3 regions of the Paenibacillus sp. 1-8 genome follow, and region 2 is predicted to be linked to each of the others. Evidence: predicted binding sites of a transcription regulator. Region 2 holds the regulator's gene; each other region holds the start of a gene.
The links. The regulator LexA, encoded in region 2, represses DNA repair genes until DNA is damaged. The targets are predictions, from matches to a motif close to CGAACATATGTTCG.

Region 1 (10,786 bases), 330 kb from region 2:
CCTATTTTTTTTCTGTATAAGCGACAGGCCGAACAGGGATATTGAAAGAGGTATGTAAATGAAAAAATGGCTACTCGCTGCGGCTTATGTTTCGCTGCTCTGCATCGCGTTTATCTACAAAGATGATTGGCTCGCCTGGGCGAACAAGCAAACCTCTTTTCCGGCTCTGCTGCTGCTCGCGTTTCTGTTCGCGTTAATTCCATTTGTACCTTACAAGCTGATTATCGCTTCCATTGCTTATGCAGCAGGTGCCTGGCAAGGCGCTCTGATCTGCTGGCTTGGCACTACATTCGCTGCGCTGGTCGTTTACGGCGCGGTCCGTATTCTCTTCCGTGACAAAGGACGGGCTTATCTGGAGCGAATTCAAGCGTTGGAGCGCTTGAATCGGGTCATGGAGCGAGAACCTTTTGCTGCTGTGCTGTTGGCCCGCCTGATTCCGATCATCCCGCAGGCAGCGGTAAATGTATATGCCGGGGTCGCAGGCTTTCCGTTCTGGAGCTTTATGCTGGGTACAGCCATTGGCAAGCTTCCTGCAATTGCGGTATACGCTTATGCAGGCGGTACAATTGCAGAACATCCTGTGACTGGATTGCTCGTTTTGCTGCTGTATACAGCACTGGTAGGCGGAGGCTTTGTGCTCTACCGCAGGAGGCTTCAACGTGCCCATAAATCATAGCTCTGTGAGCCTGCCGTCAGGACTGTAAGGATGTAGAGTGGTGTTGGCTTTTTAGTCCAGAGTAATTTGCAAAGCTGGTTTGTTTCTGTCGTTCTATTGGTTTTTGCGGACATGTCATATATAATTTAATTGTAAGCTATTTAAATAACAACTAATTGAAACTTTCTCAGATTGGAGTGACAAATATGAGCACCAACCATCCAAATACCGTGGAGAAGGCAACTTTTGCAGGCGGCTGCTTCTGGTGCATGGTTTCCCCCTTCGAGGAACTGCCCGGCATTTTAAAGGTAATATCCGGTTACACAGGGGGACATACGGAAAACCCGACCTATGAAGAGGTATGCTCCGAAACAACGGGACATGTAGAAGCCGTACAGATTACATTTGATCCGCAAGTCTTCCCATATGAAAAATTGTTAGAGCTGTTCTGGCAGCAGATTGATCCGACGGATGAAGGTGGACAATTTCACGATAGAGGTTCGTCCTACCAAACAGCTATTTTCTATCATAACGAAGAACAAAGAATCAAGGCAGAAGCTTCCAAAAAAGCGCTGGGTGAAAGCGGCCGTTTTGACAACCCCATTGCTACACCGATTCTGCCTGCGGCAACCTTTTATGAAGCGGAAGAATATCATCAGGATTATCATAAGAAGAACCCCGCGCATTACAAGCGCTACCGTAAAGGTTCTGGACGTGAAGATTTTATTGAGCAAAATTGGTCAGGTAAAATCGATAAATCTGATTTGAAAGAGCGACTGACACCTATTCAATATGAAGTAACACAAAAGAACGCGACCGAGCGCCCTTTTCAAAATGAGTTTTGGGACCATGAGGGTGAAGGCATTTATGTGGACATCGTATCGGGAGAGCCTTTGTTCAGCTCGCTCGATAAATATGATGCAGGGTGTGGTTGGCCCAGCTTCACTCGTCCGTTACGCAGCTATAATGTCAAAGAAAAAACAGACCTCAGCCACTTTATGATTCGTACCGAGGTCCGCAGTCGCGAAGCCGACTCCCATTTGGGACACGTATTTGATGATGGCCCGGGTCCAGATCGCCTGCGCTATTGTATTAATTCCGCCGCTCTCCGTTTTGTGCCTCAGGAAGACTTGGAACGTGAAGGCTATGAAGCCTATAAGTCACTATTTGAAAAGTAAATAGACTTCAAAAATATTTTAGGCTGGCCCGGAAATCATCTTTCGCAGATGACCTCGGGTCAGCCTTTTTTGAATTAAATCAGTATATGTACTTCCCGTCAGCCCATAATCCACCCAAGCCAGAATGCGAGCGGCACCAATAGCAACTGTGCAAGCAGCGTGCCTCCCAGACGCGAGATGATCATCCAGCCGTACATGCTGTTCATACGGTTCAAAGGCAGCTCCCCGCGCAGCGTTTTTTCAGACAATACTGCCAATCTGGGATCAATTAGCAGGGTCAGCAGCACCGTTGCCATACCATTGATTAGACCTGATGACATCGACATTGTCGTCCCTTGAGCGGGCCAGAGGAAAGATGCGTATAAAGCAGACACCACTCCAGTCGTATATATCGCGGTCACAGTCATATTCAGGGTAATCAGGCGCTTGGGGATCGCTCCCCTGAACAGCGAGGTAAGCATGGACCCGGTTGGACGCTTCATGTAGTAGCCTGCATGCTTCCAGCGGTTGTGCATCATTAAATGACGCACCAGTGCAGGAATAGAGCCGGTATGCTCCAGATGCAGAATCCATCTGGCCGACATGCGTACCACGGTCGGATACAAAATAATAGCGATCATGGTCCCGACGGTTGCTGCCAGTAGAACCCCGTGCATGTACAGCTCCAGCCTAACATTAGCCCCACCCGCTCGTATGGCAGCCTTCGCCTGATCGACCATACCTCCCAGTAAAGGTCCCTGCGCCATATTAGAGGTGCGCGAAACCAACAGCAGCATGCCCGCTACGGTTAAGGCCAATCCAATTCTACGCGCTCGTAAACCGCCAAGACGGAGGGCATAGGTCAAGCTGTCTGTAGTATGTATAATGATGGTTAGCATAAAGACGAAACTCCAGGCAAGCAATTGCTCCACTCCTTTTCAGGTATTCTGCACACCATTATACGCTTTTTCTCCAAATACATTTTACAATATATTCATTTCTTTGATTTTTCGTTTGTTTAAGCGGACAGCGGGTAATACATAATACATCATTTGCTATAAGGAGTGTTGGGTATGCCTTGGACCAAACATGATTACCCCCCATCTATGAAAAATCTGGAACCGCGTGTGCAGGAAAAAGCCGTTGATATTGCTAACGCACTACTTCGTGACGGCTATGAAGAAGGACGTTCCATTGCGATTGCAACCTCTCAAGCCGAGGAATGGAACGATAATCATCCAGTTGAACGAGACGGGAAGCAGAAAAAACATGAAAAACAGCATTTAAACGGAAATGGGAAAGGCAATGATTCCGCTTCTTCCGGGTCTCAGGAGCCTATTCATGTCGTGCCACATGAGGACCGCTCGGCTATTAAGGAAGAAGGACATGACGAGCCTGCTTCAACCTTCAAGCACAAAAATGAAGCGGTGGACGAGGCTCAAAAATGAGTAGACCGCCAGCAGATTTTGGCGATTATTCATGACCGGAACGGACGTATTCATTCTACTTTGAAGCCTTCCTGCTGAAGCCTGCATACAGCGAAAGGGTGTTACGCAGGAAGATTTCTCTTCTAACGTAACACCCTTTCCTTATTGACGAAGGCTGTGGACGACCGGCACTGTTTTGGCAACTACCTTTTGGGCTGGAATAGCCGCAGGCAGTACCTTTTTCACAGGTCGGTGTAGTTGGAACGTTGTCGTCCATGTAATTATTTTTCCGGCGAGCCACACAGCCAGTATGGTAAACATTGTTTCCTTCACAGGCAGATACAACAGCGATAATCCTAATACGATGATGTCACTAACGATAAACACGTTACCGATTTTCCATCCACGCCACTCGCTGATCAGCAGGGATAAAATATCATCGCCCCCGGTTGCTCCACCAAATCGAAGTACGATCCCGGCTCCCAAGCCTGTAAGCACTCCGCAAAGCAGAGCCGCTACCAGCAAGTTGCCGTGCAGATCTATAACCAGCGTCGAATACTTTTCAAATCCTGCATAAAACAGGGAAAAGGCGACCGCCCCGATTAATGCCAGCAGCATGAATCTTCTGCCCTTCAGTACCCAGGCCAATAATATGACGGGGATATCAAGCAGCAGCATACTCCAAGCCGGAGACACGCCAAATGCGTAATGTCCCAGCAGAGCCAGGCCCGCAAATCCGCCTTCTGACAAATGATTTTGAGCATTGATGTGATAATACGTAAAAGCTAAAATGCATGTTCCGAGCAGCATGACAGCAATCTGCCTTAATGCTCCATTGTTCACGATAGATTCGTAAGTTTTCCTCATACAGGCTCCCTCGGTTTCTCGTAAGTTTGATGTGGATAAACCCACTCTTACGGAAGCTACCGGGTAAGATGTGCCTGGAGGACTTGGTCCTTCGCATGTACAATCCCCTCTTCCGCAGAGTTGGCTTTCGCAACTTGACGTTACTCCGCGGAAAAGCTAAGTATAAGACAGATCAAATCGTTTCCAAATCGTCCTTTGGGGAAGTATCCTTCGGGGACACATGGTATCCTGATCCTTTCTTTTGTGGAATAAAACTCCGACATTTCTGTGGTACATGTAATTCTATTATTTATTATACCACACCTTACCACCTGCTAAACAGCTTGCTTTTTATGCCGCACCATATTTTTATTTTATGTGTGAGCATGCTTTATTGTATGTGCGAATAACCGCATTATACCGAAGGTTTGGCGGATGCACATACAATGTGCATTATAGTTTGGTTTATGCAGGTTTTCAGTGATACTATCCGGCTAATTTGACTGTTCTGCGCTGGTTGGCCATAAAGACCCCTCCGAGTATGAGGATCAGCCCGGTCAGAACGTTCCAGCCGATGTGTTCATCCAGAAGCAAAAAGCCCCATACGATAGCGCTCACCGGTACAAAATAAGTCACCGAGGAGGCAAATTCCGGACTTCCCCGCAAAATCATATAATTGAACAAAATATAAGCTACTCCCGATCCCAAAACCCCCAGCCCTATAAGGGAACCCAATATACCGGGGATGAAGACGACCGACAGATCAGGTCGATCCACAATTGCCGTCATGATGCCGCCCCCTGCCGTCGCACCCAATAGTGTCGCAAAGGTTGCCTGATACATCGACAGATTGGATAAAAACCGTTTGGACAGTTGCGTTCCAAAGCCATAGCAGAGAGTCGCAAGCAGCATACATCCAAAGCCGACGGGGTCGACAGAAATAATGGATACAGGATTAATACCCAGTAAAATAACGATTCCTACAAAAGCGAGTCCCATTCCAAACCACTGCATTCGATGAAAGATAGCTCCGAACAAGACAAGTCCGACCAACATGGTCCAGATTGGCGTGGTGGCATTCAATACAGAGGCCATGCTGCTAGCAATTCTGGTCTCGCTAAAACTAATCAAGGCCCATGGCAAAACCATGTTCACCAGAGCTACGAGAATAACCGATTTCCATGGAATACTTCTGAATTCAAATGGCTTGCGCATGGCCAGCATCAACAAAACAATAAAAATGAGGCCAAAGCTGGAACGAAGGAATACAATAGTCCAAGGCCCTACGTGATGAAGCAATAATACCTTGATAAACAAAAACGATCCGCCCCAAATGAGGCTTAGCAGCAATAGCGTCGCATATAACGAGCGTGACAATATGTATACCTTCTTTCTTTCCAATAATTGATGATTGCTTTGGCAAAGGAATAATTTCTATGATGAAGTATAAAAAGAACATTTGTTCTGTATGCTGATTATAATTATATTCCTGTTATGAGTAAAGGAGATTTCTTATGAAAAAGATACTGGACAACAAGAATAAGGCCCCATTGCCTTCCGAGGAAGACGCAGGGCTGATCAAAACTTGTGTACTTCTGACCCTCGTGCTGGATGTGCTGGAGCGGGACATTCGCATTCTGAATGCCTCTGCCTTAAAAATGCCCGATCTGTACGTTCGTAGTCTGACCGGGGTGCAACAGCGTGTAGCTGTTCAATTGGCGGAGACAAAGGCGCGAATGAAAAGGCAGGGAGTTAAAATATACAACGAAACGCGGAATCACGAAGGCGTGGAGGTTCTGTATGTATGCCGTGGCTACCACAAGCGGTTTTTCATGCTTTCCTCCTTTGCACGCAGCGAGGTTCGACGGGAACTGGGACATTATTTGGGAATTGATGTGACCCAAAGCCACTCGACTATGTAGTCTCGTTTACAATCCTTGCACGATGCATTTTCCGCGTACCGTTGCTTGTGTAAGCACCTCTTTCTCGTCTATTGTTAGCAACTGTCTTCCTCGCATGAGCACACGCCCATTCACAATTGTCGTATTGACATGCGCACCGCTTGCGCTGTAAGCAAGCAGTGACTCTATCTGGTGTATTGGCTGTAAATGCGGCTTTTGCATATCTATCAGAATGATATCCGCCTTTTCCCCACCTCAAGTGTGCCGGTTTTGTGCTCAAAGTTTAAGCTTGGCCACATTGACTTTAGCCATTTGCAGGGCCTGCGCAGCAGTAAGAGCAGCTGGATTGCCAGTGCTTAGCTTTTGCAGCCATGCCGCTGCCTTGGTCCAGTCGCCCTGTAATATGCCAGGAAGCCGCAAAATTGGGGGCGTTCTGCACAATTTACTGGGAGCTTGGATTCCTCCTTTCCTGGCGTGGACACCTTTTCCCCCGCTTCCAGCAGCTCCGCTACATCCACCATCAGATCCACGATGCAAATACGTCCATGAGGTTTAAGCGTGCGTTGCATTTCCGACAGAGGAGTATTTTCTGTTCACCTGTCAGATGATGCAGGGCATAACTGCTGACCACAAAGTCAAAGGTCCCGTCCATATAAGGAATCGACATCAGATTTCCCAGCCTCGTCTCGACCTGCGGAAATTTACTACGGCAGGACGCTTGAGCATTTCATTCGATTGATCCACACCTGCCATACGAATGCCCTTTTCAGCGAACAACCCCTCCAGATTCCCCGTCCCTGTACCTGCGTCCAGACCATACTCATCTGCATGGCAGCCACACGCTGTACGATAAGACGCAAAGCAAGCCTGTACGCGGAATGCCTGCCATTCCCCTCTTCCAGACTCACCCGACTCTTTTTCTATGATTTAGACTTGCAGCCACGAGGTATAGCGACGAAGCGTTAAATATGGAGTTACTTTGTATGGCACAAGCTTGGCCCAAAAAGATTGTATCCATATCTGGATGTCCTGTATCGGGAGCCGGATCACCCAACCTCACATGTAAAGGTAGCTATAGTAGAAGGATCAGCTGGAGAATTAATGAACAAGAAAAGTGTAGGCAGCCTCTTAATCGGCGAATTTATAACGAAAAAATCCGAAGCCTGGAGGAAATGTGCGTATTTCCCGAAGTGACGCTAGAAACACTGCTTCCCCCTATGCTTGATCCAGGACAGGACTTTGTTCTTCCCTATCTCTCCAAAGATGGAGAAGACATCGTACCTGAACCGTCAGCTTTCGGAAATCATGACCCAGGATGCGGAGGAAATTATCCGTATGCTTCAAAAAAGCGGTTGTGATGCCTTTGGCAACTTTGGCATCGGCAGACAATTGATTGCCCATCACCCGACCTTATGGAAAGGTCTGGAATGGAATAAAGAGTACCCTAATGTTCGCTTTCACCCACAGACCACCGTCAATATTGTCGGGAACGGCATTTTGAATTAGGCCGCTCCCTTTTGTTTAGTTTTCCGGCTGATCGGGTGTTTCGGTATGAATAGCTTCGCTAGGTTTATTTTCTGGAGCTTCATTCTGGGTTTCTGGCTCAGAAGGAGGCTCCTGCTTATTTTCAACAGATGGCTGCGAACTATCTGCTGCTGGCAAATCATTACTCTCACCATTCGTATCTATTTCTGTGTCAGGATCAGAAGGTACTGTTTCTTCTGGTAGAATCTCCTTCTGATCCGTTGCAGGTTCTTGTTTCTCCGGAGCTGCTTTATCCTTTATATCCGGTTTGGACGGCACGGCAGGTGTGGATGAACGTGGTCGTTGTTCCCTCCCGACTTCCGTTGGCACGTATTTTTGGTTAAACCAGTCTGTCACGAGTTGACCGGATTGACGGGAATAACTTCCCGGCAGCTTACCTGTAAGGCTGGAGACCGTAACTTTCACAACACCTTCCGGCTGTGTAAAATGCTTATTTTTGAAAAGCTGGGGCTGATCCTTGACCGCCTCGTTCATGATAAGCGCCCACACCGATTGTGCTCTGGAGTGCCCTTCTTGAGATAGGGTGTTAACCTGTTGACGGTAACCTGCCCAGACGCCGAGTGTAACATCCGGGGTATAGCCCATGAACCACACATCGCCAAAGTTTTGTGTCGTACCGGTCTTGCCGGCAATGTCAATGGTACCGTAGCTTTTAAAAGCATTTTGTATACGTTTGCCTGTACCCCTCGGGTCCGATATAACCGTTTTGAGCATATCTGTCATCAAAAACGCGGTTTGCTGGGAATATACACGCTTCGCCTGCGGTTTGAATTCATAAACGATCTTGCCGTCGGCATCCGTAATTTTACTGATCAAATGGGGTTCATTGTATACGCCCATATTAGGAATCGTGCCGTATGCCGCTGTCAGTTCCTTGACAGATACCCCCTTGCTGAGCCCACCCAGAACGCCTGTCTGAGCATGTTCATCCTGCGGCTGAATCGTTGTAATCCCAAGGGCACGAACAAAATTCCAGGCGTTTGGAATTTTAACTTCATATAAAAACAACCTCAGCGCAGGAATGTTGATTGACCGATTGAGTGCTTCGCGGGCTGTCATCAGTCCTTCGTACCGTCTGTTATAATTTTTAGGGATATGATAGCCTTTACGTCCGTCTTTCAATACAATTTGCGAATCATCAATAAGACCAGCAGGCTGAGTGTAGCCTTTTTCCAAAGCAGGCAAATAGGCTGCAATAGGCTTCATGGCAGAACCGGGCTGACGCGTCATCTGGGTTGCATAGTTCATTTGCTCAGTATTAAAGTCTCTACCCTCGATCATACCGAGTATAGCCCCCGTTTTATGATCAATCATGATGGCTGCAATCTGCTCGAGCCCCTTCTGCTTACTATATGGAGAAAAGTTTTGCGGATTGGATGCAATCTGCCGCATATCGTTATAAACTTTCTTATTTATCGTTGTATAAATTCGATAACCGGATCGTTGCAGCTCTTCCCGTGTATTTTGAAGGAGTTCAGCATGCTCAGGTTTGGAAATCTCAGCTGTTGTAATATCCGGATTTTGCTGGAGCGCCAACAACCGGGCGGCCTCTCGCTCCGTCTCCAGCATCAAATAAGGGAATGTATTGTAGCTTTTCTCGCGATGTGGTGCAAGAGTAGCTTTAATATCAAATTGGAGTGCTTCGTTATATTCCGTTAATGTGATTTTACCTGTTGCCAGCATTCTTCCCAGCACGACACGCTGGCGCTCCATAGCTTTGTTGAAGCCTTCTTCATCAAATTTCCCTTTACCGTCAAAAGCCGAATAAACAGATGGCAATTGTGGAAGACCGGCCAAATAAGCCGCTTGAGCAATATGAAGCTTATGTAGATCACTTACATTAAAAATCCCTAACGAAGCCGACTTGATCCCGTACAAATTGTAACCTGCGGAGCCATTGCCAAACGGCATTTTGTTTAGGTATGCCGCTAATATTTTATCCTTGCTCATAAAACGTTCCATGCGCAGTGCAAGCAGCATTTCCTTCACCTTACGGCTGTCCGTCTTATCCAGACTGAGGAAAACTCGCCGGGCTACCTGCTGTGTCAGTGTGCTGCCACCTGTTTGGCGATTTTCGTTCAGAAGCTTCTGTTTGACGGCGCGAGCCGTCCCTTTTAGATCAACACCCTGATGCTCATAAAATTGGCTGTCTTCCGTTGAAATAAGGGCATCTACAATGGATTGGGGGACATCCTTCAGGTCCACAAGCTGCCGATCCTCCTCCATGCGCATTCGGCCAACCGGGGTTACCTGGTCATTAAAAAATACAAAGCTGGTCAGAGCGTTCTCATTTACCTTTTCATATATCAACTGACGTGATCGTACAGGCTCATCATGAACCAGCGCTGCCACATAACCGGATATAAGGCCTCCTGCAAATAGGACCCCAAATACGCCCGCAAGCGAGAACCACTTGATATTAATCAGCAAAACTCTGCCAAAAATACGCCACCTGCTGCGTTTTTGAGATGATGGTCGACGTTTTGGGTTCATAAAAATGGTTTTCTCCCCTCAATATGCATTCATTTCCACATGTCTTCGTTCAAGATAATATGATACGCCATGTTAGATTTTACGTAAACAATAACGTTCCAGAAAATACATTTGGATTAGGAACACTTGTTCTGTATATAATACTACTATATGAACTTACATTCAAGAATATTTTGGAAAAACGATCAGCAGACATCTGGAAAGGAGATTGCAACATTGAACGAACGCGGAAAAAAAACTATATTTTTAGCAGACTGCCAAAGCTTTTATACCAGCATTGAGAAAGCCGACAATCCCGAATACCAGCATAAGCCGCTAGTCGTTGCCGGTGACCCTTCGCTGCGTTCAGGCATTATCCTGGCTGCGTGTCCACTGGCTAAAAAATACGGTATATCTACAGCAGAGCGTCTGGGAGAAGCGATAAGAAAATGTCCTGACCTTACCATTGTACGCCCGCGCATGCAGCATTATATCGACGTCTCATTAAAAATAACAGAAATTTATAACGAGTATACGGATTTGGTTGAGGTTTTCAGTATTGATGAGCAGTTTCTGGACGTAACCGGAAGCCGCTCCCTGTTCGGAGATCCGGTGAGCATCGCAAGTGAAATTCAACAAAAAGTAGTGTCACAAACAGGGGTATGGATTCGTATCGGTATCAGTTCCAATAAAATGCTCGCTAAAATGGCGACAGATATATGGGCCAAGAAGAACGAAAGCGGTATTTTTGTCCTTCCTCCATCCGACATTGCAGCGTTGCTA
Region 2 (10,786 bases):
AGACAAAAGAGTGGTATTGTGCAGGTAGCGCTTGTCGGCTACACCAATGCGGGTAAATCAACGCTGTTAAAGCAACTGACGGCGGCTGATGTATATATTGAGAACCAACTGTTTGCAACACTGGACCCTACCTCCAGAACGATGGAACTGCCGAGCGGAAAAGAAATTATTCTTACAGATACGGTTGGTTTTATTCAAAATCTGCCTCATGATTTGGTTGCTTCTTTCCGCGCTACTCTGGAGGAAGCGAATGAGGCCCATCTTATTTTGCATGTGGTCGACGCTTCCTCGGATATGCGTGACGAACAGATGAAAGTCGTGGAAACGATTTTGGAGCAACTGGGGGCTGCGGACAAGCCTCAGATCGTACTATTTAATAAAAAAGACGCTTGTACTTCTGAGCAACTGGAAATGCTTCCTTCCGGCGAGGGCTATTTGAAAATCAGCTCATTCGACGAAAGTGATCTGTTGCGTCTTCGTGAGCTGATTCAGGAGCATCTGAGCGGAGATACGCTGAGATTCCGTATTCCGGCGGAACGTGGGGATCTGACATCGGTGCTTTATCGGATCGGGGATGTACTCCTGACCGAGTATGATGGCAATGATGTCATTTATGAGGTGGAAGTTCAGCGAGGTGAGTATGAAAAATATGGTCATGCCCTCAAAGACTTCACAGAAGGTTAACATCTGATGACGTTTTTAGGTCAATTCAATAATAATGCACGTCATTCAAAGCGACGATGATATAACATCAATAGCCTAAGGCTGCGTAAGAGAGAGGGTCAGAAAGGTAAAATGGTAGTTTTTAGTCCAGAAATCCAACAAATTCAGGAAACAGCAGAGCGCAAAATACAGGAACGGCTACAGCGTATAGATCATATTGTAGATGCAAATCAGTGGAAGGTTATTCAGGCATTCCAGCGGAAGCAAGTGAGCGATTTTCATTTTGCCGGCTCCACGGGATATGCGTACAATGACCGGGGGCGTGAGGTACTGGAGGAGGTCTACGCCGATGTGTTCGGTGCCGAGTCGGCGCTGGTCCGCCCGCATTTTGCCTCGGGAACTCATACGATTGCCACTGCTTTATTCGGCGTGCTGCGTCCGGGTGATGAACTGTTGTATATTACGGGGCAACCGTATGACACGCTTCACAAAGTGATCGGCAAGCCCGGCGACGGGACCGGGTCATTGCAGGATTTTGGTATTACTTATCGAGAAACTGCACTGACAGCCGAAGGTAAAGTAGATTGGACAGCGGTGGAGGCTGCAATCCATGCCAATACGAAGGTGATCGGTATCCAGCGTTCACGTGGCTATGATTGGAGAGCTTCCTTTAGCGTGGCAGATATCGAGGAAATGACAGCCCATGTAAAGGTGATTAAACCTGACGTTATTGTCTTTGTGGATAATTGCTATGGTGAATTTACCGAAAAGCTGGAGCCTACTCAGGTCGGTGTCGATTTGATGGCAGGTTCACTAATTAAAAATCCCGGCGGCGGCATTGCCGAAACGGGAGGATATATTTGCGGTAAACAAGAGTATGTGGAACTGGCGGCCTACCGCTTAACTGCGCCTGGAATCGGTGGAGAGGTAGGAGCTATGTTAGGTACTACGAGAGGCATCTTTCAGGGCTTATTCCTCGCCCCAACATTGGTTGGTCAAGCGGTTAAAGGAAGTATATTTGCAGCTGCGGTCTTTGAGGAAATGGGCTTTGAAACAAAACCTGCCTGGCATGAGGAGCGCACTGATTTGATTCAGGCCATTTCTTTTAGCGGACCTGAGCATTTAATTGCTTTTGTTCAAGGAATTCAGCGTGCCGCCGCCGTGGATAGCCATGTGGTACCGGAGCCGTGGGATATGCCGGGCTACGAGCATCCGGTTATTATGGCCGCAGGCACTTTTATACAAGGAGGAAGTCTGGAATTATCTGCAGATGCTCCGATTCGTGAACCCTATATTGGTTACATGCAAGGGGGCTTAACCTACTCTCATGTGAAATATGGAGTGCTGATGGCCCTGCAAACGATGAAAGAACGTAAATTATTGTGAGTTTTTCTAACATATTATTGACACTTTGCATCAGCTAAATGTACAATAAGGTGAAGAATAGATCACTGGAAGGTTGATGACAAATGGGCGACGAAATTCGCAGAAACATGGCCTTATTTCCAATAGGTATTGTCATGAAGCTAACGGACTTGTCAGCACGTCAGATTCGTTATTATGAACAGCATAACTTGATAGTTCCTGCCCGTACGTCGGGTAACCAACGTCTTTTTTCTTTTAATGATGTAGAGCGTTTGCTTGAAATCAAGGCGTTGATTGAGAAGGGTGTTAACATTGCGGGAATTAAACAAGTCATGAATCCGGTCACCAAGGAATCGGAAGAAGCGACGGTTATTACTGCAGATACGGAAGTCAAACGCCGTGAAATGTCCGATACCCAGCTTCACCGCTTGCTGAAACAACAGCTTGTGGCAGGTAAAAGACCAGGACAGGTATCCCTGATCCAAGGTGAATTATCACGTTTTTTCAATAAGAGATAATGTATAGCCTGCATTTTTGCATACTACCGTTTTACTTGAAGACCAGACCTCATTTATTTAAGACAATTACGGAACAGCTACTTTGTATATAGTCGCTACAGAAAGGGAGAGGTTAGTGTGAGTTATACCAGAGAAGATATTCTTCGGATTGCCGAAGAAGAAAATGTTCGTTTTATTCGTTTGCAGTTTACAGATTTGCTTGGTACGATCAAGAATGTAGAAATTCCGGTTAGCCAGTTGCCAAAAGCGCTGGATAATAAAATGATGTTTGATGGTTCTTCCATTGAAGGTTATGTGCGCATTGAAGAATCTGACATGTACTTATACCCCGATCTGGATACATGGGTAGTATTCCCTTGGGTAACCTCGGATCGTGTAGCTCGTTTGATCTGCGATATTTATAAGCCGGACGGAATCCCCTTTGCTGGAGACCCGCGCGGTATTTTGAAACGTGTACTTAAGGAAGCCGAAGAGATGGGTTATACTTCGATGAACGTTGGACCTGAGCCTGAATTCTTTCTGTTCAAAACCGATGAAAAAGGCGAACCGACTACAGAATTGAATGACCAAGGTGGATATTTTGACTTGGCACCGATGGATCTGGGTGAAAACTGTCGTCGGGAAATTGTCCTTAAGCTTGAAGAGATGGGCTTTGAAATTGAAGCGTCCCATCATGAAGTTGCACCCGGTCAGCATGAGATTGACTTTAAATATGCAGATGCAATCAAAGCTGCCGATCAGATTCAAACGTTCAAGCTCGTTGTTAAGACGATTGCACGTCAGCACGGTCTGCACGCCACCTTTATGCCAAAACCTTTGTTTGGCGTGAACGGCTCCGGTATGCACTGTAACCAATCGTTGTTCAAGGACAATGAAAACGTATTTTATGATGAATCAGACGAACTCGGATTGAGCCAGACGGCCCGCCATTATATGGCTGGTATTCTCAAGCATGCACGTGCGATGGCAGCAATCACGAATCCAACGGTGAATTCATACAAACGTCTTGTACCGGGTTATGAAGCTCCTTGTTATGTTGCCTGGTCTGCCAGTAATCGTAGTCCGATGATTCGAATTCCGGCATCTCGTGGTCTGAGTACCCGTGTCGAAGTTCGTAATCCTGACCCGGCTGCGAACCCTTATCTGGCGCTGGCTGTGATGCTGAGAGCCGGTTTGGATGGCATCAAACGTCAAATGGCTTTGCCAGCTCCGATTGATCGTAACATCTATGTTATGTCTGAGGAAGAACGGATTGAAGAGGGTATTCCAAGCCTGCCTGCGGACTTGAAGGAAGCTTTGTCCGAGCTGATTCGAAGTGAAGTTATCTCGGATGCTTTGGGTGACCACGCGCTGGCTTACTTCTACGAGCTTAAGGAAATTGAATGGGATATGTACCGGACACAGGTTCATCAGTGGGAACGTGATCAATATTTGACGCTTTACTAAAACATAGAATCCCTTGGCGCTCTAAGCGTTGAGGGATTTTTAATTTGGGGACAGTGAGTAAAAAATATAAATCCGATATATAGTTGCCCCAAAATGCCCCCAAACTTTTTATGGATTTTGGAATTACTCTACCATCAGTGCGATACATTACCAGATTTAGATCGTACCTATACCTTTTGTCCAAACAAGTGGAATCCCGTCACATCAGTAACCCATTTTTCATTCGGGGTGTCATCGCATTGAAAGAGTAATTGCCAATGAAAGAATTACATTGAGGACATTGCCTGAAATTTTAAGTGCAGCAGATATTACTCAATATTACTCAATATTTAGGTATTTCAAAAGATCGTGTATATGAATTACTCAAGATAAAAGAGGATACCGAATTTTTCAATTGGAGGTACTAAAAGAATTGCAAAGGAAGAGTTTGTGAATTGGATCGAAGCCCGTAAGCAAGAACATCGGTGTATTAATGCCATGTTGTCTTGTCTCTTTTGGCTGATTGTGTTTGATGATTTTTTTGAGCGTTTGTAACATCCTAAATAATCAAAGAAGAGAACCTGTATGAGTTGGGGCACGATATTGGACACGTTTTTCCATGATCCCAGGTTTTCGAAAAGAAAAATTGGCGGTAAATGGTATTTTCCAGCTCGTGAAATAAGAGCTTTTTTGAAATATGGTTCTTAGAGCAATAAACACATTATAAGGAAACGAGCGAAAAATATTTACTTAGAATAATACATAAAATATTACAAATAAACATATAATTGTATTGCCATGCTGTTATAGCAAATATAGAATTATATTGTTGGTTACAACTGAGTGAAGGGGATATGTGTTATGTGGGAGCCTATACGGTTCTTGCTATTTTCTAATGTTGAAACATTTGCGGCGTTTGTTTTAATGCTTACTATTTTTAGAATCCGAGCTTTAGATTTTGTCTGGCCTGCCTTGTTTATCAGCCTAATCATGAATTTGCAAAGTATGGTGTTGAGAGAAGAAATGTCGTTGTCTTTTTTTGCTCCGACTATAAACATTATATTATTCACATTATTGATAACTACTGTTGTAAGGATGCCCATTATTTGGGCAGCTATTATATCCATTACAGGTACGTTTTTGTATACGCTGTTTCAAGCAATAATCATAGTAATGCTCTTTGGTACATTGACATCAGACATGCAGACCTCTCCAGAGGGATCGTTAGCTCAAGCTGTAACCAGTGCATGGGTGTTAGCTATATCATGGTTGCTATTTAAATTCAAAATAGGCTTTACAGCAGATTATGAAAGCTTGCGTTTTAGGTGGGAACATGTACTTGTTGTTATTTTAATAATTGGGGTATTAGCAGCTAGTACATTTATGTTCTACGTCAATAATTTTCCTTTGAGTATTTTATTTATAGCTTTGGCATCTGGAATGTTCCTGTACTATGCGCTAAAAACGGAGCGTGATTATTATAAAAAATCTTGATTCTATCGCTCTTGATATTGCAACTCATATCAAAACAGTTGTACCGGATCATCCAGCTTCTATTGCAGTTTTAAAACATGGAATAGTCGTTGTGATTAATACAGTTTCAATCATTTTGTTAACTATTGGTATTTCATTTATTACGGGTAAGGTGCAGGAAACTGTACTGGCGATGATATCTTTTTCTATACTGCGTCAAGTTGTAGGAGGAATACATTTAAAGAGCAATATAGTGTGCATTGTTGTATCTACAGCTTTACTTACCGCCCTGTCCTTTGTGAATTTAAACTATAATTGGACAGTTATTACTTCGATATTAAGTATAATACTTGTCTTAGTTTATGCTCCGTCTAGAATAGACGGGAAGACTCGTATACCTAAACGGCACTACCCATTGTTAAAAATTTGCGGAGTTGCAATAATAACACTTAATTTGTGGCTGGCTTTTCCGGTGGTAGCTGCTAGTTTTTTTGTTCAGAGCTTAACATTAATAGAGAGGAGGTGCGAAAAATGAAAAGTCCTAAATTTAGTAAATTTAAGATTGGCATGTACTATAATGCTGCCATATTACTAACTTCACTTGCAGTTGTATCAGTGAGTACAGCGAGTTTGTCTTGGATTCACAGTCCCGAACCACCTGAAGAACTGTTGAAATAAAGTGGGAAATATATGAAATGCTAAACTTAACCGTCTCAGCTGATGATTCTCGAGGTATTTAACAAGGGCGAAAACATACCAGTAGACAAGGTTCTTTTCATATCTAAAGGACGTAAGAGGGATCAGATTCTAGTTCACACATTCGAAAAAACATATTACATGATCGGCACCCTAAGACATTGGGAAAGCTTCCTGAATAATAATGGGTTTGTGGACAGAAGCAATACTCTGAATGTGGAAAAGGTGAAATTGTTAATGGCATTTTCAAAGACGCTTACTTTGAATGTGAATAACAAAAACATCGAAGAGGTGTCCGATCTCTTATCACCGATTTGACGAGGGTATAGAGGAAATGGGTTTCATTAATTCGAACATAATCTTCACTGGAGTTGCTACTAGATAGCGGCTCTTTTTTTGTCAAAAATAACTCGGCTTATATTGTCGAATCATAAGAGACATTCATCACCCTGATTTTTGTTCATATGTCCCTAATTTTAGGAATTGATATAGGTAAGAGTTTCGAATTTCAAGCCCCTTATTATTGGTTGAATTTCCGTTTTACACTATAATGCGGCACAAAAAAGCGGGAAGAAATCCTTCCCGCTTTTCGCTTAAAAACAATCATTAACGTCTGCGTTGTCTATCATTTACGCTAAACAGATTAACGGCCAGTGCATTACCTCTAGCGCGCGCAATAGCTCTTTGATTTGAACGGATCGATAATCCTCTTCTTCTCACATTACGTTTGAAATGTTTTTTACACATGATATCACCTCCTTTCACAGGAAAAGAAAAGAAGGTACGATGAATCTTAGAAGCGTTTATGATTCCGCTTACGGTTGCGCTTGGAAATTTTGATGTTCAATGCATTGGTGGCTAGTGCGTTACCGCTTCTTGTTTCGGCAGCAGCGGCTTGAAAGACTTTTACGACCAGAAATTTGTTCTTACCAATACGATGCTTATACGTTTTGACTCTATTTTTGATCATCTGCATATCTCCTTTGCTAAGGTCTACTTTATTCATATGTCAGTAGCACTAACAATGTATCAGCATAAATCTATTAAAACCAAAATGAAGCTATTACCTATGACCCTGATATTTAGAAACTAATAAAGTATAAAGGTAAGGAACGCAAAAAAACTCATGCTTACCTGCCTTATCCTTACCAACTTTACGTTGTAGGAAAAGTTACAGTAGATCAGCACGAGCAAAATGATAAAAGTGAAGATAACAAACGGGGAGAAGTATATTACTTACTATAAAGGGCTTTAAGTTTTTTCTGGTAATATGTTTCCTGCTCAAGAATGTGATTCATTTGTTCAGAAAGCTCTTTATATGCTGGACTGTCCTCTGGGTAGTTATTTCTTTCGGAAAGTACAGCTTCAAGTTGCTTTTCCAATGATTTAAAATGGATAATTATTTGTATGTAATGAATGCGATCAAAGGTTGTTCTGGTTGAATTCTCCTTAGCATACACATAATCCATTGTTGGACCTGTAAAACCTATTACGATAAAAGTCATAATAAACACTGAAATTATAATTTTTTTCATTTAATCTCTCCTTAATAAAACTATAAATATTAATATACCATATTTATCCAAAATAATTACAAAGTTCTTTTTGACCCCCCAATAAGCAGAACAGTAATTGCAGATATATACCGATTAATCCATGGGCTATCAAAAGGGAAAAGGATAGTAGTGAGGTAGATTCTATGTAAATAAGATCAATACAAAACCGGCCTGCTATGGGCAGCCGGTTTTGTTGTAGCGGGAAGAATAACGGGGCTGAAAAATGAAAAATCAGTGGAAGTCCCGGAAGAGTCCTACAACCTTGCCCAAAATACTGACGTGCGTCAGGCGAAGCGGTTCAAAGGCTGGATTTTCCGGTTGAAGTCGGATATGATCTTTTTCCTTGTAAAAAGTTTTAACAGTAGCTTCGTCCTCGTCCGTCATGGCGACGACAATGTCGCCGTTATCGGCTGTCTGCTGCTGACGTACAATGACATAGTCTCCGTTGGCAATACCAGCCTCAATCATGCTTTCTCCTACAACAGATAACATGAACATCTTATCCTCACCAACAAAATGCTGGGGAAGAGGAAAGTAATCTTCAATATTTTCTGTTGCTGTAATCGGCAAACCGGCTGTTACTTTGCCGACGACCGGAACACGACTAATAGAGTAATTAATCAAGTTGCTGTTATCCGATTCGTCTTGGCCGAGTAACTCGATAGCCCGTGGTTTCGTTGGATCACGACGAATCAGGCCCTTTTTCTCCAAACGATCCAAGTGACCGTGAACCGTAGAACTGGAGGCCAATCCGACAGCTTCACCTATTTCGCGCACAGAAGGGGGATACCCCTTTAGACGCACTTCATTGCGGATAAATTCAAGAATGGCCTGCTGGCGGCTTGAAATCTTAGACATACCGTATCAACCCCATTTAGTAACGTTTGGGAAAATTATAGCATAGAACCTCCGTTCGTACAAACATAAGTTCTAAATAATCCCTAAAAAAATTACGAACTTTTGTTCTCTTTTCTATTGAACAAAACAAATGTTCGTGTTATATTGTGAAAAAATATAAGAACGAACGTTTGGAGGACGCAGCCAATGATGAAATATAGCACATATCAAAGTATTTTTCCAATGAATTTAGAAAAGATGCATAATATCCGGAATGAGAGAAGGGCACAGCTTGTACGGACCATTTCCAACAGTCTTCTGCCCAAACTTCTTATTCTGGTTATCGTTGCCTGGATCGCAGGTGCAGGTGTACTGACAGTATTCGCGGCTCCTTCGGTTTCGAATGAAGAGGTGACCAAACTTATTGTACAACCTGGGGATACATTGTGGCAGATTGCCTCCAATCATAAACCGAAACGAATGGATACACGGGTATATATAGAAGGAATTGTTCGGATTAACGGACTGGAAGATCGGGGAGTGCAGGCAGGCCAGATTTTAAAGCTTCCGTATTTCTGATCTGAGCTTGTCAGAGGACGTAATGAGGGAACCTTGACAAGCTCTTTTCTACATGTCAAAGTGTATTATATCTTTGCTTATATGGAGGGGACAGAATTTGGATATAGACAGCTTGGTACAGCGCATCAATGAATTGGCTCGCAAAGCAAAAGCCGAAGGATTGACGGAAGAGGAAACAGTAGAGCGCGCCAATCTTCGGGAAATTTATTTGGATAATATTCGCCGTAATTTCCGGCAGCAACTTGATACGATTGAAATTGTGGACGAAGATACGTCGAAGGGAAATGGTGGGCTGACGCATTAATGTTGCTAAAGCGGCTTAGCCCGCGTAATTTGCTTTTCGTTTTTTAGGTATCTATTTTTGGTATCTATATAGATTAGGATTGGTGGCAATGGTTTTTACGCAATATATTTGGGAAGGGAACTGAGAGATGGCCCGGTCATTTGAAAGAAAAGTTCGCAAAAACACAGCGCATTTGAATAAATCGCGTAAAAAGCAAGGTATTCAAACCATTAGTGGTGCCGGTTCTGCAATGGATATTTTCCGTGGACGTAATTTTACCGTGCCAATCATGCTGGCTGGACTTGCAGTTTTGTACATGCTCATGAGTTATTTTTTGACTAAGACTGGCATGCGGGGAATGGACTGGCTTGTATTCGGTTTGTATTTGATGCTGGCTGTTATCTTTTTCATCCGTCGTCCTTATTTGAAGGTTGGAAAGAGCACGCTGTATATGCTGAAGGGTGGCAGAGAGCGTCCAATGACAGCAGAGGATATGAAAGCCATCAAGATTGAAAAGGGTTACGTAACGGTTGAAAGAAAAGGTAAGGGTGGCAATTTTATTTTCACAAAATCACTGGGCCGTTATGATACGGATGCCATTGCAGAGCGGCTTGAGAAGTTTGCGCTATCTAATCAGGTTCAAATAGACAAAAAATAACGACTTCTTTGGTACGAATCGTTTAAATTGTCTGTCGGCTGTAGCCTCTGTAAATAAGGTCGCATGATGTTATCTCATATAACACATCGCGGCCTCTTGCTTAATATGGGCACATTTGGAATGCTTGTAGACACAACAAGGCAGAACAGGCGTACATATAAAGTGGAAAGAGAGTGGATAATTCAGATGACGATTCAGGCGGTAATGTTCGATCTTGATGATACACTTCTGTGGGATGAGCGCAGCGTAGAAGAGGCATTTGACGCGGCGTGCCAGACAGGTTCCCGGGAAGCAGGCGTTGATCCGAAGGCTTTGGAAGAAGCAGTCCGCAAGGAAGCGCGTGCTTTGTATGAGTCTTATGAAACCTTTAGTTTTACTCAATTGATTGGTATTAATCCGTTTGAAGGATTGTGGGCGAATTTTACGGCAGGAGAGCAGCCTGAATTCCGGCAATTGGAACAGTTGGCCCCTGCTTATCGAAAGGAATCTTGGCGTAGAGGTCTTCAAAAGCTGGGGATTGATAATGAAGAGTTGTCGCAAAAGCTGGCAACCCAATTTGCCTTGGAAAGACGCTCCCGCCCCCATGTTTATGAAGAAACGTTTGAGATTCTGGAGCAGCTAAAAGGGCAGTATAAGCTGCTTTTGTTGACAAACGGTTCCCCTGATCTACAACAGGAAAAGCTGGATGGCGTTCCGCAGCTAGCTCCATTTTTTGATCACGTTGTTATTTCAG
Region 3 (10,786 bases), 260 kb from region 2:
TTTGTCGATCAAATGATTCGAGTTCATTAAAAACTAAAATATGGTTTGTATAATCTTCATAAAAAAAATCTCGATCATCAAAGTTTAATATTCGTGAACTTTCCCACCGATTGATCGTAAGATCAATATAGTCATTTGCAAAAACAAAGCCTATCTCTGATTCCTTTAATAATCTCTTTAGGTCATTTATCAGTATACGAGGGTTAAATGAACTATTTTTAATTTTTATTTGAAACACAAATGAAATTGACTCTTGTCTATTTTCTTGATGAAATTCCTGAAACCATGCATAGAGTGTTTGCAATTTATACATAACATTGGATTTTTGCTGATCATTTTCATATGCGAAGGTCTTTACCTCAACAACAGCTTTTACTTCCGATAATTTATCCTTAAAAAGCGCTTCAGGTTGTTTTGATGTTAGCCCACCAGTTCTAGCATTATCAAGGGCTTTCTCGAATGTATAATTAGTACCTTCTAAATTATTTATTATTTTAATTAGTAATTCTGCATGCTCATAATCATATTCTTTTAGATTCTTTCGAGTAGCCTTTAGATCCAGAGCGTTCAGACAAATTATTTGTACTCCCATTTTAATCACCTAATCTTATGTTGTTTTTGATATCTACCAATAAATTATATAATAAAAAGACAATGCTTGTCATAACTAAACGTTCAATGCTTGCATTGCTCATCAATGTTAAGCAGTTGAACATAAAACTCTATGAGAATCTATAGTCATTCTTTACTTGCTCTTTATAAAAACCACAATAATTGAAGAGCTTGCTTATTCATTTTCATGGTAATAAAATTAATCATATACATCTAAACAATAATCATATCAAGGAGTAAATAATTTGACGCAGACAGATAAGTATATACGAATTGTGAGATACGCAAACGAGCAGTTTCAGTTAAAAGAGTTCATGCTTTCAGAATACATATATCACGGTGTTGTCAACTACAGCGATCTACTAGAAATTCAAATTGATTGCGACCCGCTTTTGACACCAAAATCCTCGACTGTAGAGGCTTGTTATTGCCATTTCTATCAATTTGACACAAAAGCATTTGGACCGGAAGGGATAATGGGAATGAGGGAGGGTCATAACCTTAACATTGGTTACATGCCGGCAGATCAGCCTGTTTATGTCCGTGCAGTGAATGAGAAGGATCAACCCTTTATGAAGTATTATAGAATGGCAGAGAATCCGTTTGATCATACAATGTACAGGTTTGATGAGCAATCTACTACCGACAAATTCACCTGGGTTAAAATGAAATTGAGTGATGCTGTTGAACGTAATAAGGAGTATCTGAAGCACAACGAGGTTTTACCTGAAAAATTAAGCGAAATGTTGCTGACCACTGATAGTAAAAACACACTTGTTGACGTCGTGCGCAAAGACTATAGCTATTCATTCCACAAAAAATACCCACCAACTAAAGAAGAGAATAATAAATCATTTTTCAACAGACTTTTATTCAGATGATTTTTTAATCAGAAGAGGACCTACCCCAATATGGTTAGTGAACTTAATGAACCCTCAATAAAATCATCACCGAACAAACTGCATGTTGCCTTACTGAGCTGGAAGTCACCATTTCAATCTCGATTCATAATTGGAATTCTACGCTACATTTGGCTGGTGTAGTTCTATACGATATGACAGGCAACCAGAAGAAAGATTGACTGTACGAACATCTTGGGATACCAGATAAACTCGGCAAAGGCACCCTTCATTGTTTTGAGACTAATCAAATAATGGGCTTTGTATCAAGATTTACAAACAAAAAGACTATAGAGAGCACTTACATATTCCATCTCGTACCTCATAACGCGAATGGCCAGCTGCAATGGCTATTCACTAAATCCATGCGGTCTTATATATAATCTTTATGGGGTCACTGCTAAAATCAAAATTGAGGGCGAAGTTAGCTGCACAAACGAGGTTAACGAAAACGATCATCCGGAGATTACCGAAGAATGGGTAATTGAAATGCTCTCAGCAATACGTACAGGAACCAAGTGGCCTGAACAGATAGATGAGGTATGGTTCTCCCCAACTCACGGTAGAAAGCACTTTAAACTATTAGGTCCCAACACGGAGTTTAAAATAACATGTTTGCTCGACAAACAGACCTAAACACTGGGCTAGTCACATCTTACTAAGCAGCCATCTTAATGAGTGAAGCTATTATTTCAAAATAAAATTTAACGTATAGAGGGTATCTTATGGCAACTTTAAACAACATTAGAGAATCCACATTGTAAAAGCTTTTTTAAATTACTGTAAAAGAAAAGATTCAAATGATGACGATTTTTTTCAACTCTATTGTCAACGACTCAACTATTCATTGCAAAAAGTAGTAGAACCTCTTGATATTGATGAGACGCTTGATTTACCACTCAATTTTCAGATGGACACTATACTAAAACAGGGACTCTATGTTTGAGGACAAAAAGCATGGGACCATGATATGACAGAACAAAGCATTGTTTAAGCCTGAACGATCAAGCCTATCGATCAGGCTTAAACATTGATGATTTACTTTCTCTTCAAGACGATGACTTTCAAAATATGGAGTCACGGATAAGAATAACTCATAATACGGCTCATTCATTCATTGGAAAATCCATATTCTTTTCCCGCCCTACATTTGGTCCGGAGATATCCTATCTCGTTGGAGGAGCCGATGCTGACCTTACCATGGATCAGACTTTAATAGATATTAAGGTTAACTCAAGGCTTTCATTCGAAAGTTATCCTTAGCATCAACTACTCACATATTATATTTTGGGTCATCTTACCCCAGGGTATACAACTCAAATATCAAGACTGGCTATTTGGGCCGGACGCAGGATACGTTGATGATGAAACTAACCAGTCGGCTTTCATCTTTCATATGTTTGCCAAATCGCTAGTACTCGTAAACAATTCATTGGCATCGGCAGCTGCACTTGAACCTTCTAAAAGTGCAGTTTGATCTGCATATCTTTTGAAACGGTTTATGGTAGCTTGATTTTGAAGTTGATTTTGGACTTAACCGCTGCATTTATTCTGAATGAAAACTGTGGTTCAGGTGGGAGTCCAAATGATAGATAAACTGGTGTGACTTAGTATAATTTGAATCCATCACTTCGTCGTATGCCTAATATAAATATTTACCTCTTGCATAAAGAACGTGTGTTCGGTTTATAATGTATACAAACATACGTTCTTGAATGTACAGGAGTGATTTCAGTGTTGGCTAAGCAGCGAACCATTATGCTCATCGATATGCAGTCGTTTTATGCTTCAGTCGAAAAGGCAAAAATGCCTCAATACAAAAATAGACCACTCGCCGTCGCAGGCGATCCAGCTAGGCGTTCTGGAATTATCCTTGCCGCTTGTCCATTAGCCAAAGCTAAGGGGGTATCTACCGCGGAACCACTCTGGCAGTCTCTTCAGAAGTGCCCAGAACTGATCATTGTAAAACCTCACATGCAAGAATACATCGAAGTATCCACTCAAATCATGTCCATTATTGAGGAGTTCACCGATCTGGTCGAACCGTACAGTATAGACGAATTATTCGCTGATTTTACAGGGTCTATGCATCTATTCGGTAATGATCCAGTCGATTTGGCCAAGCAAATTCAAGACAAAATCTATAATGAAACAGGCGTTTACGCGAGAGCTGGCATTGGTGAAAACAAAATCATTAGTAAATTATGCTGCGATATGATTGCTAAAAAAGCAGAGGGGGGGATTTTCCACTTAAAGAAAGAGGAGTTACACCTCCATATTGGAGATAAGCCCATCCGCGATATGTGGGGAATAGGCTCAAGAATGGAAAAACATCTGTGGAAGATGGGCATCCGAACCATTAGAGACCTGGCGAATACGCCTCTTTCCAAATTAAGAAGTCAGTGGGGTGTTAATGGAGAAGTCATCTGGCGAGTCGCAAATGGACTCGACAATTCGCCAGTAACCGTCAACACGCACAGTACACAAAAAGATATCGGAAACGGAATGACCCTGCCTCGAGATTACACAGAGGCTTGGGAGATCGAAGTGGTTATTCTCGATATCTGCACAGTAGTATGCAGAAGAGCCCGCCAAAAGGGACTGATGGGTAGTGTCGTATCCGTAAGTGTGTCTGGAGCGGATTTTGATCACCCCACTGGTTTTCACAGGCAGGTTAAACTGTCTGATCCTACAAACATAACCGTTGATGTATGCAAGATAGCCAAACGCATATTCCATCAACACTGGGATGGGCAACCTGTGCGCCGTGTAGGCGTATCCCTGTCTCAATTATCCAACGCGGATACATATCAACTATCTTTTTTTGATGATCAAGAGCAGAAACGGGCCATTGATCAGGTGATGGACGACATTAAGGATCGATTTGGCGACATTGCCATTTTACGAGCGAGCTCCATTACGGCTGCCAGTCAAGCGATAGATAGGGCATCTAAAATCGGGGGGCATTACAAATGAGCAAAAAACTGGAGGCCAATGGATTATGGGAATCGAGCCGCATGATGCTTCCACAACATAAAGAACGAATTATACAGCATCGTACTCAAATTCATTATCAAGCGAAACCGCTGATCCATGAAGATGAGTGGGAGATTATTGCTCAACATATAGACATGTCGCTCACTTATACATTGCAAGCCACCTTTGAAGTGTTTCATGAGTGGGGCAATCGGTATATACACGGGATCGTCACTTCAGTCAGTACTTTTGGAAAGAAAATCAAAATTGAAATGGAGAATGGATTTGAATGGGTCGATTTTGATCAATTGGTCACTGTAAAGCTTGAAGAAGGAGGTGTGCAGGATGAGACAAACTTCTGAGGAACTTGCACTCGTGAAAAGGCTGGTAGAGCTCCCCTATCTTTTAGGTGCTTTGGAGGTAGATAAGCATAAAATATACGCTTCAAACTTCAAGATGAAATCTGTGTATGTTGACTACTTGGACGGTACCCAAAAGAAAATTGCTTTAGAGATGTACAAATCAAAACAAAGTTTAAAGGAACATCATATAAGAATCATTGATGAGCAGAGATCCGAACTGAGTTTAACAGTAAATTATTCCGTAAGAGGTTACATTCATAAGATGACACTATTGTGGAGCAAAGTGAAAGTGGATGTAACCCTAATGCTTACTGAACATATGAACGTTGATATTACTGATTTGCCCCAATGAGCATAGAGTTCGAGCAGAATACGGTATATAACCACATCGGGTGGATATAATACAGTTAAAACCATTGTTTTCTTCTCCCAAATGGGTAAACCGACCTTTGAGTTGAAGGGTCGGTTTTTTTGTCTCAATGTAACATTCAATTATTATGGCAGAGTGTCATTTGCACATGAATTGTGTTATCCTTTGGGTAAATTGTGTCACTCTTCTAACCGAGGTCAGGAAGAGGTTCGATTGAAGAGTTTGCTACTTTAGATGAAGAAAATCATGAACTGCTCACCACATTAAGTTATCTCTATGGGGGGATTAAAATGAGTAAAACGAATGAAGAGTTTATTAAACAACAGCGAGTTGGCGACCTCCCGAAAGTGAAACTCATGGCTCCTTCGTCAGATGGTGGTCCTGATCGCGAAGTGACCGTTGTTTACCAGCGAAAGGCAAACTATGGTACGCCGTCATTCCTCAAAGATAAATAAACGATTTTTAATGAAAAGCCAGTGTTTAAATGCTGGCTTTTTCTTTATATGTGATAACGAATTTATCAAGTCATGTTGATTATTGCCTCAATCAATCCATTTTGAAATAGAAAGCTTTTCAACAAGATAATTCTTAATTGCATAATAATAGTTTAATACGTGGTGAATTATTATAGAACGTAACAAAATTAGAAGTTCAAGCAAGTGTGGACCACTTAATTTTAGAACTCATTTAGCTTGATTAAATAATGCTAGGTGAAAGGCAACAACAATTGCTAAGTTGAATTGAATTCTACAAGTTTAAATGAATAATTTAGTACGCTTAAAAATCTGATTGGATGTTCTGCTCAATAATGGGGAGCATCAGCCAGTACTCCATAGTAGAAATATTTCCATACAGTTGGCATATTAAACCATATAAAATGAGATTAAATACGAGGAATATAGATGCTGATAGACACATTTATCCATATTTTACGACTAAATTCTTATACGCACTACTCTTTACTTTGAATAAAAACATAAATTCTGTACAGCTGGCAACAGCAACAGGGATTAGTTTGCAATGTCGTCTCAGGACATTCAATTATACGAAAATGGAAATCTACACATTGTATTCTGATCCACGAAATCTCATTAATAGTATTTTTTTCTCAGCCAGCCGTCCAGGTGGCTTTTATTGTTCTATGAAAAACAGAAATAAATTCATGTAACTATAGTTATAAGAAATATGGCGGAAAGAGTGTTGCTCTTGCCGCCTTGATTCTAAGGACTCAATAGTATTTCACTCACAAACATACATCAGACAAATGATTGTAATTTAATTGTCGAGGGACAAGAACTTGTACCGATTGCCACTTAGATGAATATCTAAACGTCGATCACAAGCACTTAAAACCTAATTAAGTACCACAGTACATGAAAATGTTCACATTGTATGAGCCAACGGACATGATTGAAAGGTAAACAGGGACTAGACATAACTGATTTGCCCAAATAAATAGGGATAGAACCGCGTAATGTATACAACTAAGTAGTGGGATTTTTCACTTAGGGCAAGCTGAACTGAAATGACTTGCTCAATAAGCAAAACCCATAACGTATCAAAAATTGCTTCTGACGGAACTTAACAATGATTTAGATTTAGAAAATGTCGAAGGACAAAAACATATTCCCATTTAAAGTAGCTATCGGAAACTCGATGTCTAATTCATTACCCTGTGTTAAAGGTCACCTTATGGTTGATAAAGAAAAACCGTTATCGGTTAAGCGGTTGGTCAATGGCCGAAAAAGTATCCAACTAAATCACATTGAGGCTGAAAAAGAGATGCATGCAGTAAATCTTGACAGATTCTCTGTGCGTCTAAGCACCGGCCCTGTATCGTAATCCAAATCTAATCCCCCTTTTTTAGTAAAAGGAGGATTTTTTGATACTACAGAGATTTCTTTCTCATTTCTTCTTTGACCCAAATTAAAATATCTTCTGTTGTCCGCAAAGCAAGAAGGGCATCGTTCATTGTCGTTACTTCAGGTAAAAGCTGACCATCCACCTTCGGAGCTTCATGGGTGTGCGCGCCCAGATCACATGTTAGCGAATAAAGGTTATATACCAACATGAATCTAGGATAATTAAATTTACCCGCATTCTCAAAGACTATGTTTTTGTTTGCACTGCCTTGAGGTATGTTGGAGGCTACAGATACATTGTCGATATTAATATCAGTGCTGATGTTTTGCAAACCTCTAATCCATGAAATGGAGCCATCATCTTTAAGTTCTGAGAATAAGCCTGTTAAAACATTTCTGCAAGAGGCGATACAAGGGACTGCATTTCCGTTAGCATAATTCTCTACAGCTTCACGATAAGAGTTTCCTATTAATGGATATCGATTATCGAGCCATTGGGATAGTATAGATGGGTTTCTGGTGTTTGTTAATGATTGTTCTGTGAAAGTGGTGACTTTCAACTTTTTGTCATCAACAACGATATCCAGGTTAAGAATTTGAAGGTTATTTATAAATACCTTAAAGTCAGAAATAGAATTACTTTTGATGAAGTCCAGAGTGCTCTGATCATTGTAATTCATGCCTTCTAATGCTTCTTTATAGGTGTCGAACCTATGTGTCCACCCATATTCCCTTCTCCTTGCTACAGACAAATTTTCGGGGTTCGGAGGAAAGATATCCTCAAGGTTAATCTCATCCACAATTGAAGAAAGAATGCGATTCAATTTTTCGGGGTTTGATCCATTATTGTACGATTGGTCAAATAGTAGTTTAATCCCAGAGTAATAATCCTTAAACCTCAAATTCTCGTTTTCAAATCCCCGAGAATAATCATACGGAGTCAACAAGCCCCTTAGTGATTCAAAGTACCCTTTCTCTCCGGAATTGGAGAGAATTCGTTGCCATGTAGAATTGCTTTTGATCGGTAAAATGATCTGGTTTGACAAAACGCTTGCCAATTTTGATAGAGCAATATCCTCAAATGTATCCATATTCAACCTCGTTTTCATTTTGTTTAGATTGTGTGATTAAATCTTAAGTCATTATACCAAATATACCAAACTTTACTTGCAGCAATATAGTATTTGTCTATCTGACCTTTGCAGAGAATCAGGAATATAGTGAAGGGATGAAGCAATACTTAAGCAGATAGGTGCTTCATATTTTCCTCGATCGTTCGGTTATTGAATCTTTCACCAATTCTATGAAAAAAGTTTACCACTCGAGTTTATGTAAGAAGATATGACTCATTAGGTTTAAAAATATGGAGTGATCGAGATATTAAGGTGAAGGTCAATGGAAGTTTGGAATCTAGCTTTATTCATTATTTGGTTGGAGATAGCAGGGAAGAGAAATCAGCGTAACACCGTGGAACAAAATTGTATATTTGTTGGGAAGAATATAGCTTACACAATTCTGTAACCTGCATTATAATACTTACTGAAGTACGAGAAAGATAGGGACAAAACTTGAAGTAATATAGTAAAATAATGAAATACTGTCGTAAAATACGATTTTTTAACATTTTGCCACTATTGGGGGGACATGAAAATGAGTAGCGCTAAGTTGTGGGTTCGAAATATGTATACCGGTGTTGGAGGCGGTGCCTATACCGGCGTTGGCGGAGGGATGTATACGGGCGTCGGGGGCGGTGCTTATACCGGCGTTGGCGGAGGGATGTATAGAGGTGTCGGAGGCGGCGCTTATACTGGGGTAGGTGGCGGGCTGTATACGGGCGTCGGGGGTGGCGCTTATACTGGAGTAGGTGGCGGACTGTACACCGGCGTCGGAGGTGGATTGTACACTGGCCCTGGTGGTGGTATGTATACTGGTCCTGATTCAAACCCATATGTGGCTATTCACCCACCTTGGCCGTTATTTGTTGTTGAACTTCGGAAAATGGGTATGTTATCAGAGGCCGAAGTAATTACAAAGACATTAAGGAGTATTGGTTGGAGTATTTAGTAGTAGCTCGCAAATTATAAGAAAATAACATAAAGGCACAGTGCCACAATTGATATGTTCCCATCATAGTAGACGGTAGAAAAACAAAAACTTCTACGACTATACATGATGGGAGTTTTTCTAATGCCTAAAAGAAGCCCTACATCCCTGAAAATGAAACTTTATGTCGTGCGAGGGTGACTTGAGTGCATGTCCAATCCTTTGTTAAAAAAATTTTCCGGTTTCATTTGGTTATTAGGTTAGGATCGCTGAATAATTAAAATAGCCAGTCTACAGAGACAAATCTAGAGCATTGGGGAGCAGTTACCTTTTATTGGGCACTGTTTCGTTAAAACATTTCCGGATAAACAGTGGGTTCTTGTCTCGAGCAAAGGATAAGAACTTGTACCGATCGCCGGAATGGACAATAACATAATCACATTAGACAAGACTTTATTAGGGCGTGTCTGAAAACTCATTACTGCGTCAATTTGAAAACGTTATCCACGCACACAATCATCCAGGTAGAGAAAATATACCCAAATTAACGAATTTATGAAATAATCATATCTATGGTTGTATTATTCCAAAAAGCTAGGAGCATAAAAGCAATGGATAAAGCTAAGGAGTATCTCAGAGGATTGCAGTCAAGGTATCCAACTATGAGTGATATGGCGGATTGGGATCAGGTGATAAAATATCGTCAGAAGCAGATATCGGCCACTGATCAAGAGATAAGTAGTTATTTGGATAAGGTCAAAGGACTTACAAAAGCTGAATTGTTTGAAAACACAATGCGTAAATTTCTTCTTGACCCTTTTTTGGAAATTCTTCCGAATGAGGTGTATGTTGTATTAAGTAATATACATGTTGGGTTATTACCAACCTTTTTAATGAATGCAACTGCACTAAGAACACCAGATGATGAACAATTAATTGTAGTTCATTCACATTTATTTACCGCATTATCACAATTTAATGAAGCACAATTATTGGTTGCAAAATTAATGCATGTAGAAGACGGGAGAATTGTAGGTGAGGGAGTAGGTTTCATGGAAGAAATATACAAAGAAATCGTTAATTGTTTCAGACTTCCGAACTATGCCCTGCGAATGAATAAGCTCCCCGCTGTGTTACCTGAGGATTTATATTTATTTTCTTTATCAAAGACGTTTTTACAAGAACTTTTCATAATTCTTCATGAATATGCCCACATTTATCTTGGACACTTAGACGAAGTTAAAGAAATGTCTCTCAATAAATCAAGTATCGAAACTCCAGATATCTCGGTGTATGTCCGGAAACAACACATGGAACTAGAAGCAGACTTGCAAGCGTTTCGTTGGTTACAAATTGCCTGTAAGAATCCCAAAATGGAGGGGGTTCTCGGAGGTTTAACAGTAATGCCAGTATTAGCCTTAGAAACATTATTGATAATGCACATGTTTGAAGTTAATACAGATTCTTTTTATCAGGATATTCAATACTCTTCTGAAACTATTGTCGGTCGTAAGTTAAATAGACGATATTTTGATACGATTCGAGTTGTAAAGGCGCTTTCATTAAAAGATGATATAGCACAAATAAGACAACATCCATTAGCGTTAACAAGATGCATGCATGTTTTCACACATATCAAAGACGAATTATCAAATAGTGACA

Region 1: the regulator LexA is predicted to act here: its motif matches at 5,538-5,551, upstream of AC0WRU_RS14695 (YhjD family protein).
Region 3: the regulator LexA is predicted to act here: its motif matches at 3,210-3,223, upstream of AC0WRU_RS12005 (DNA polymerase IV).

The regions. Positions count from the first base shown of each region.
Region 1 covers NZ_CM149995.1:3,232,783-3,243,568, forward strand. The annotation lists gene AC0WRU_RS14665 (TVP38/TMEM64 family protein) at 59-676, shown strand; gene msrA (peptide-methionine (S)-S-oxide reductase MsrA) at 862-1,833, shown strand; gene AC0WRU_RS14675 (lipid II flippase Amj family protein) at 1,932-2,735, opposite strand; gene AC0WRU_RS14680 (DUF2188 domain-containing protein) at 2,886-3,260, shown strand; gene AC0WRU_RS14685 (YitT family protein) at 3,402-4,106, opposite strand; gene AC0WRU_RS14690 (DMT family transporter) at 4,572-5,462, opposite strand; gene AC0WRU_RS14695 (YhjD family protein) at 5,600-6,007, shown strand; gene AC0WRU_RS14700 (hypothetical protein) at 6,263-6,406, opposite strand; gene AC0WRU_RS14705 (class I SAM-dependent methyltransferase) at 6,507-6,653, opposite strand; gene AC0WRU_RS14710 (hypothetical protein) at 6,691-6,894, opposite strand; gene AC0WRU_RS14715 (Ger(x)C family spore germination protein) at 6,995-7,180, shown strand; gene AC0WRU_RS14720 (Ger(x)C family spore germination C-terminal domain-containing protein) at 7,292-7,492, shown strand; gene AC0WRU_RS14725 (transglycosylase domain-containing protein) at 7,508-10,024, opposite strand; gene AC0WRU_RS14730 (DNA polymerase IV) at 10,241-10,786, shown strand, end outside.
Region 2 covers NZ_CM149995.1:2,906,099-2,916,884, reverse strand. The annotation lists gene hflX (GTPase HflX) at 1-684, shown strand, start outside; gene AC0WRU_RS13205 (methionine gamma-lyase family protein) at 796-2,049, shown strand; gene AC0WRU_RS13200 (MerR family transcriptional regulator) at 2,133-2,546, shown strand; gene glnA (type I glutamate--ammonia ligase) at 2,664-3,992, shown strand; partial or broken gene AC0WRU_RS13190 (group-specific protein) at 4,542-4,679, shown strand; gene AC0WRU_RS13185 (hypothetical protein) at 4,833-5,465, shown strand; gene AC0WRU_RS13180 (accessory gene regulator ArgB-like protein) at 5,443-5,979, shown strand; gene AC0WRU_RS13175 (cyclic lactone autoinducer peptide) at 5,976-6,122, shown strand; gene AC0WRU_RS13170 (LytTR family transcriptional regulator DNA-binding domain-containing protein) at 6,165-6,458, shown strand; gene AC0WRU_RS13165 (hypothetical protein) at 6,934-7,110, opposite strand; gene AC0WRU_RS13160 (hypothetical protein) at 7,373-7,675, opposite strand; gene lexA (transcriptional repressor LexA) at 7,928-8,554, opposite strand; gene AC0WRU_RS13150 (LysM peptidoglycan-binding domain-containing protein) at 8,744-9,112, shown strand; gene AC0WRU_RS13145 (DUF896 domain-containing protein) at 9,210-9,416, shown strand; gene AC0WRU_RS13140 (hypothetical protein) at 9,544-10,053, shown strand; gene AC0WRU_RS13135 (HAD family hydrolase) at 10,240-10,786, shown strand, end outside.
Region 3 covers NZ_CM149995.1:2,643,018-2,653,803, reverse strand. The annotation lists gene AC0WRU_RS12015 (hypothetical protein) at 1-592, opposite strand, end outside; gene AC0WRU_RS12010 (hypothetical protein) at 858-1,493, shown strand; gene AC0WRU_RS12005 (DNA polymerase IV) at 3,270-4,487, shown strand; gene AC0WRU_RS12000 (YolD-like family protein) at 4,484-4,849, shown strand; gene AC0WRU_RS11995 (YhjD family protein) at 4,833-5,201, shown strand; gene AC0WRU_RS11990 (hypothetical protein) at 5,510-5,674, shown strand; gene AC0WRU_RS11985 (hypothetical protein) at 7,108-8,172, opposite strand; gene AC0WRU_RS11980 (hypothetical protein) at 8,732-9,145, shown strand; gene AC0WRU_RS11975 (hypothetical protein) at 9,736-10,786, shown strand, end outside.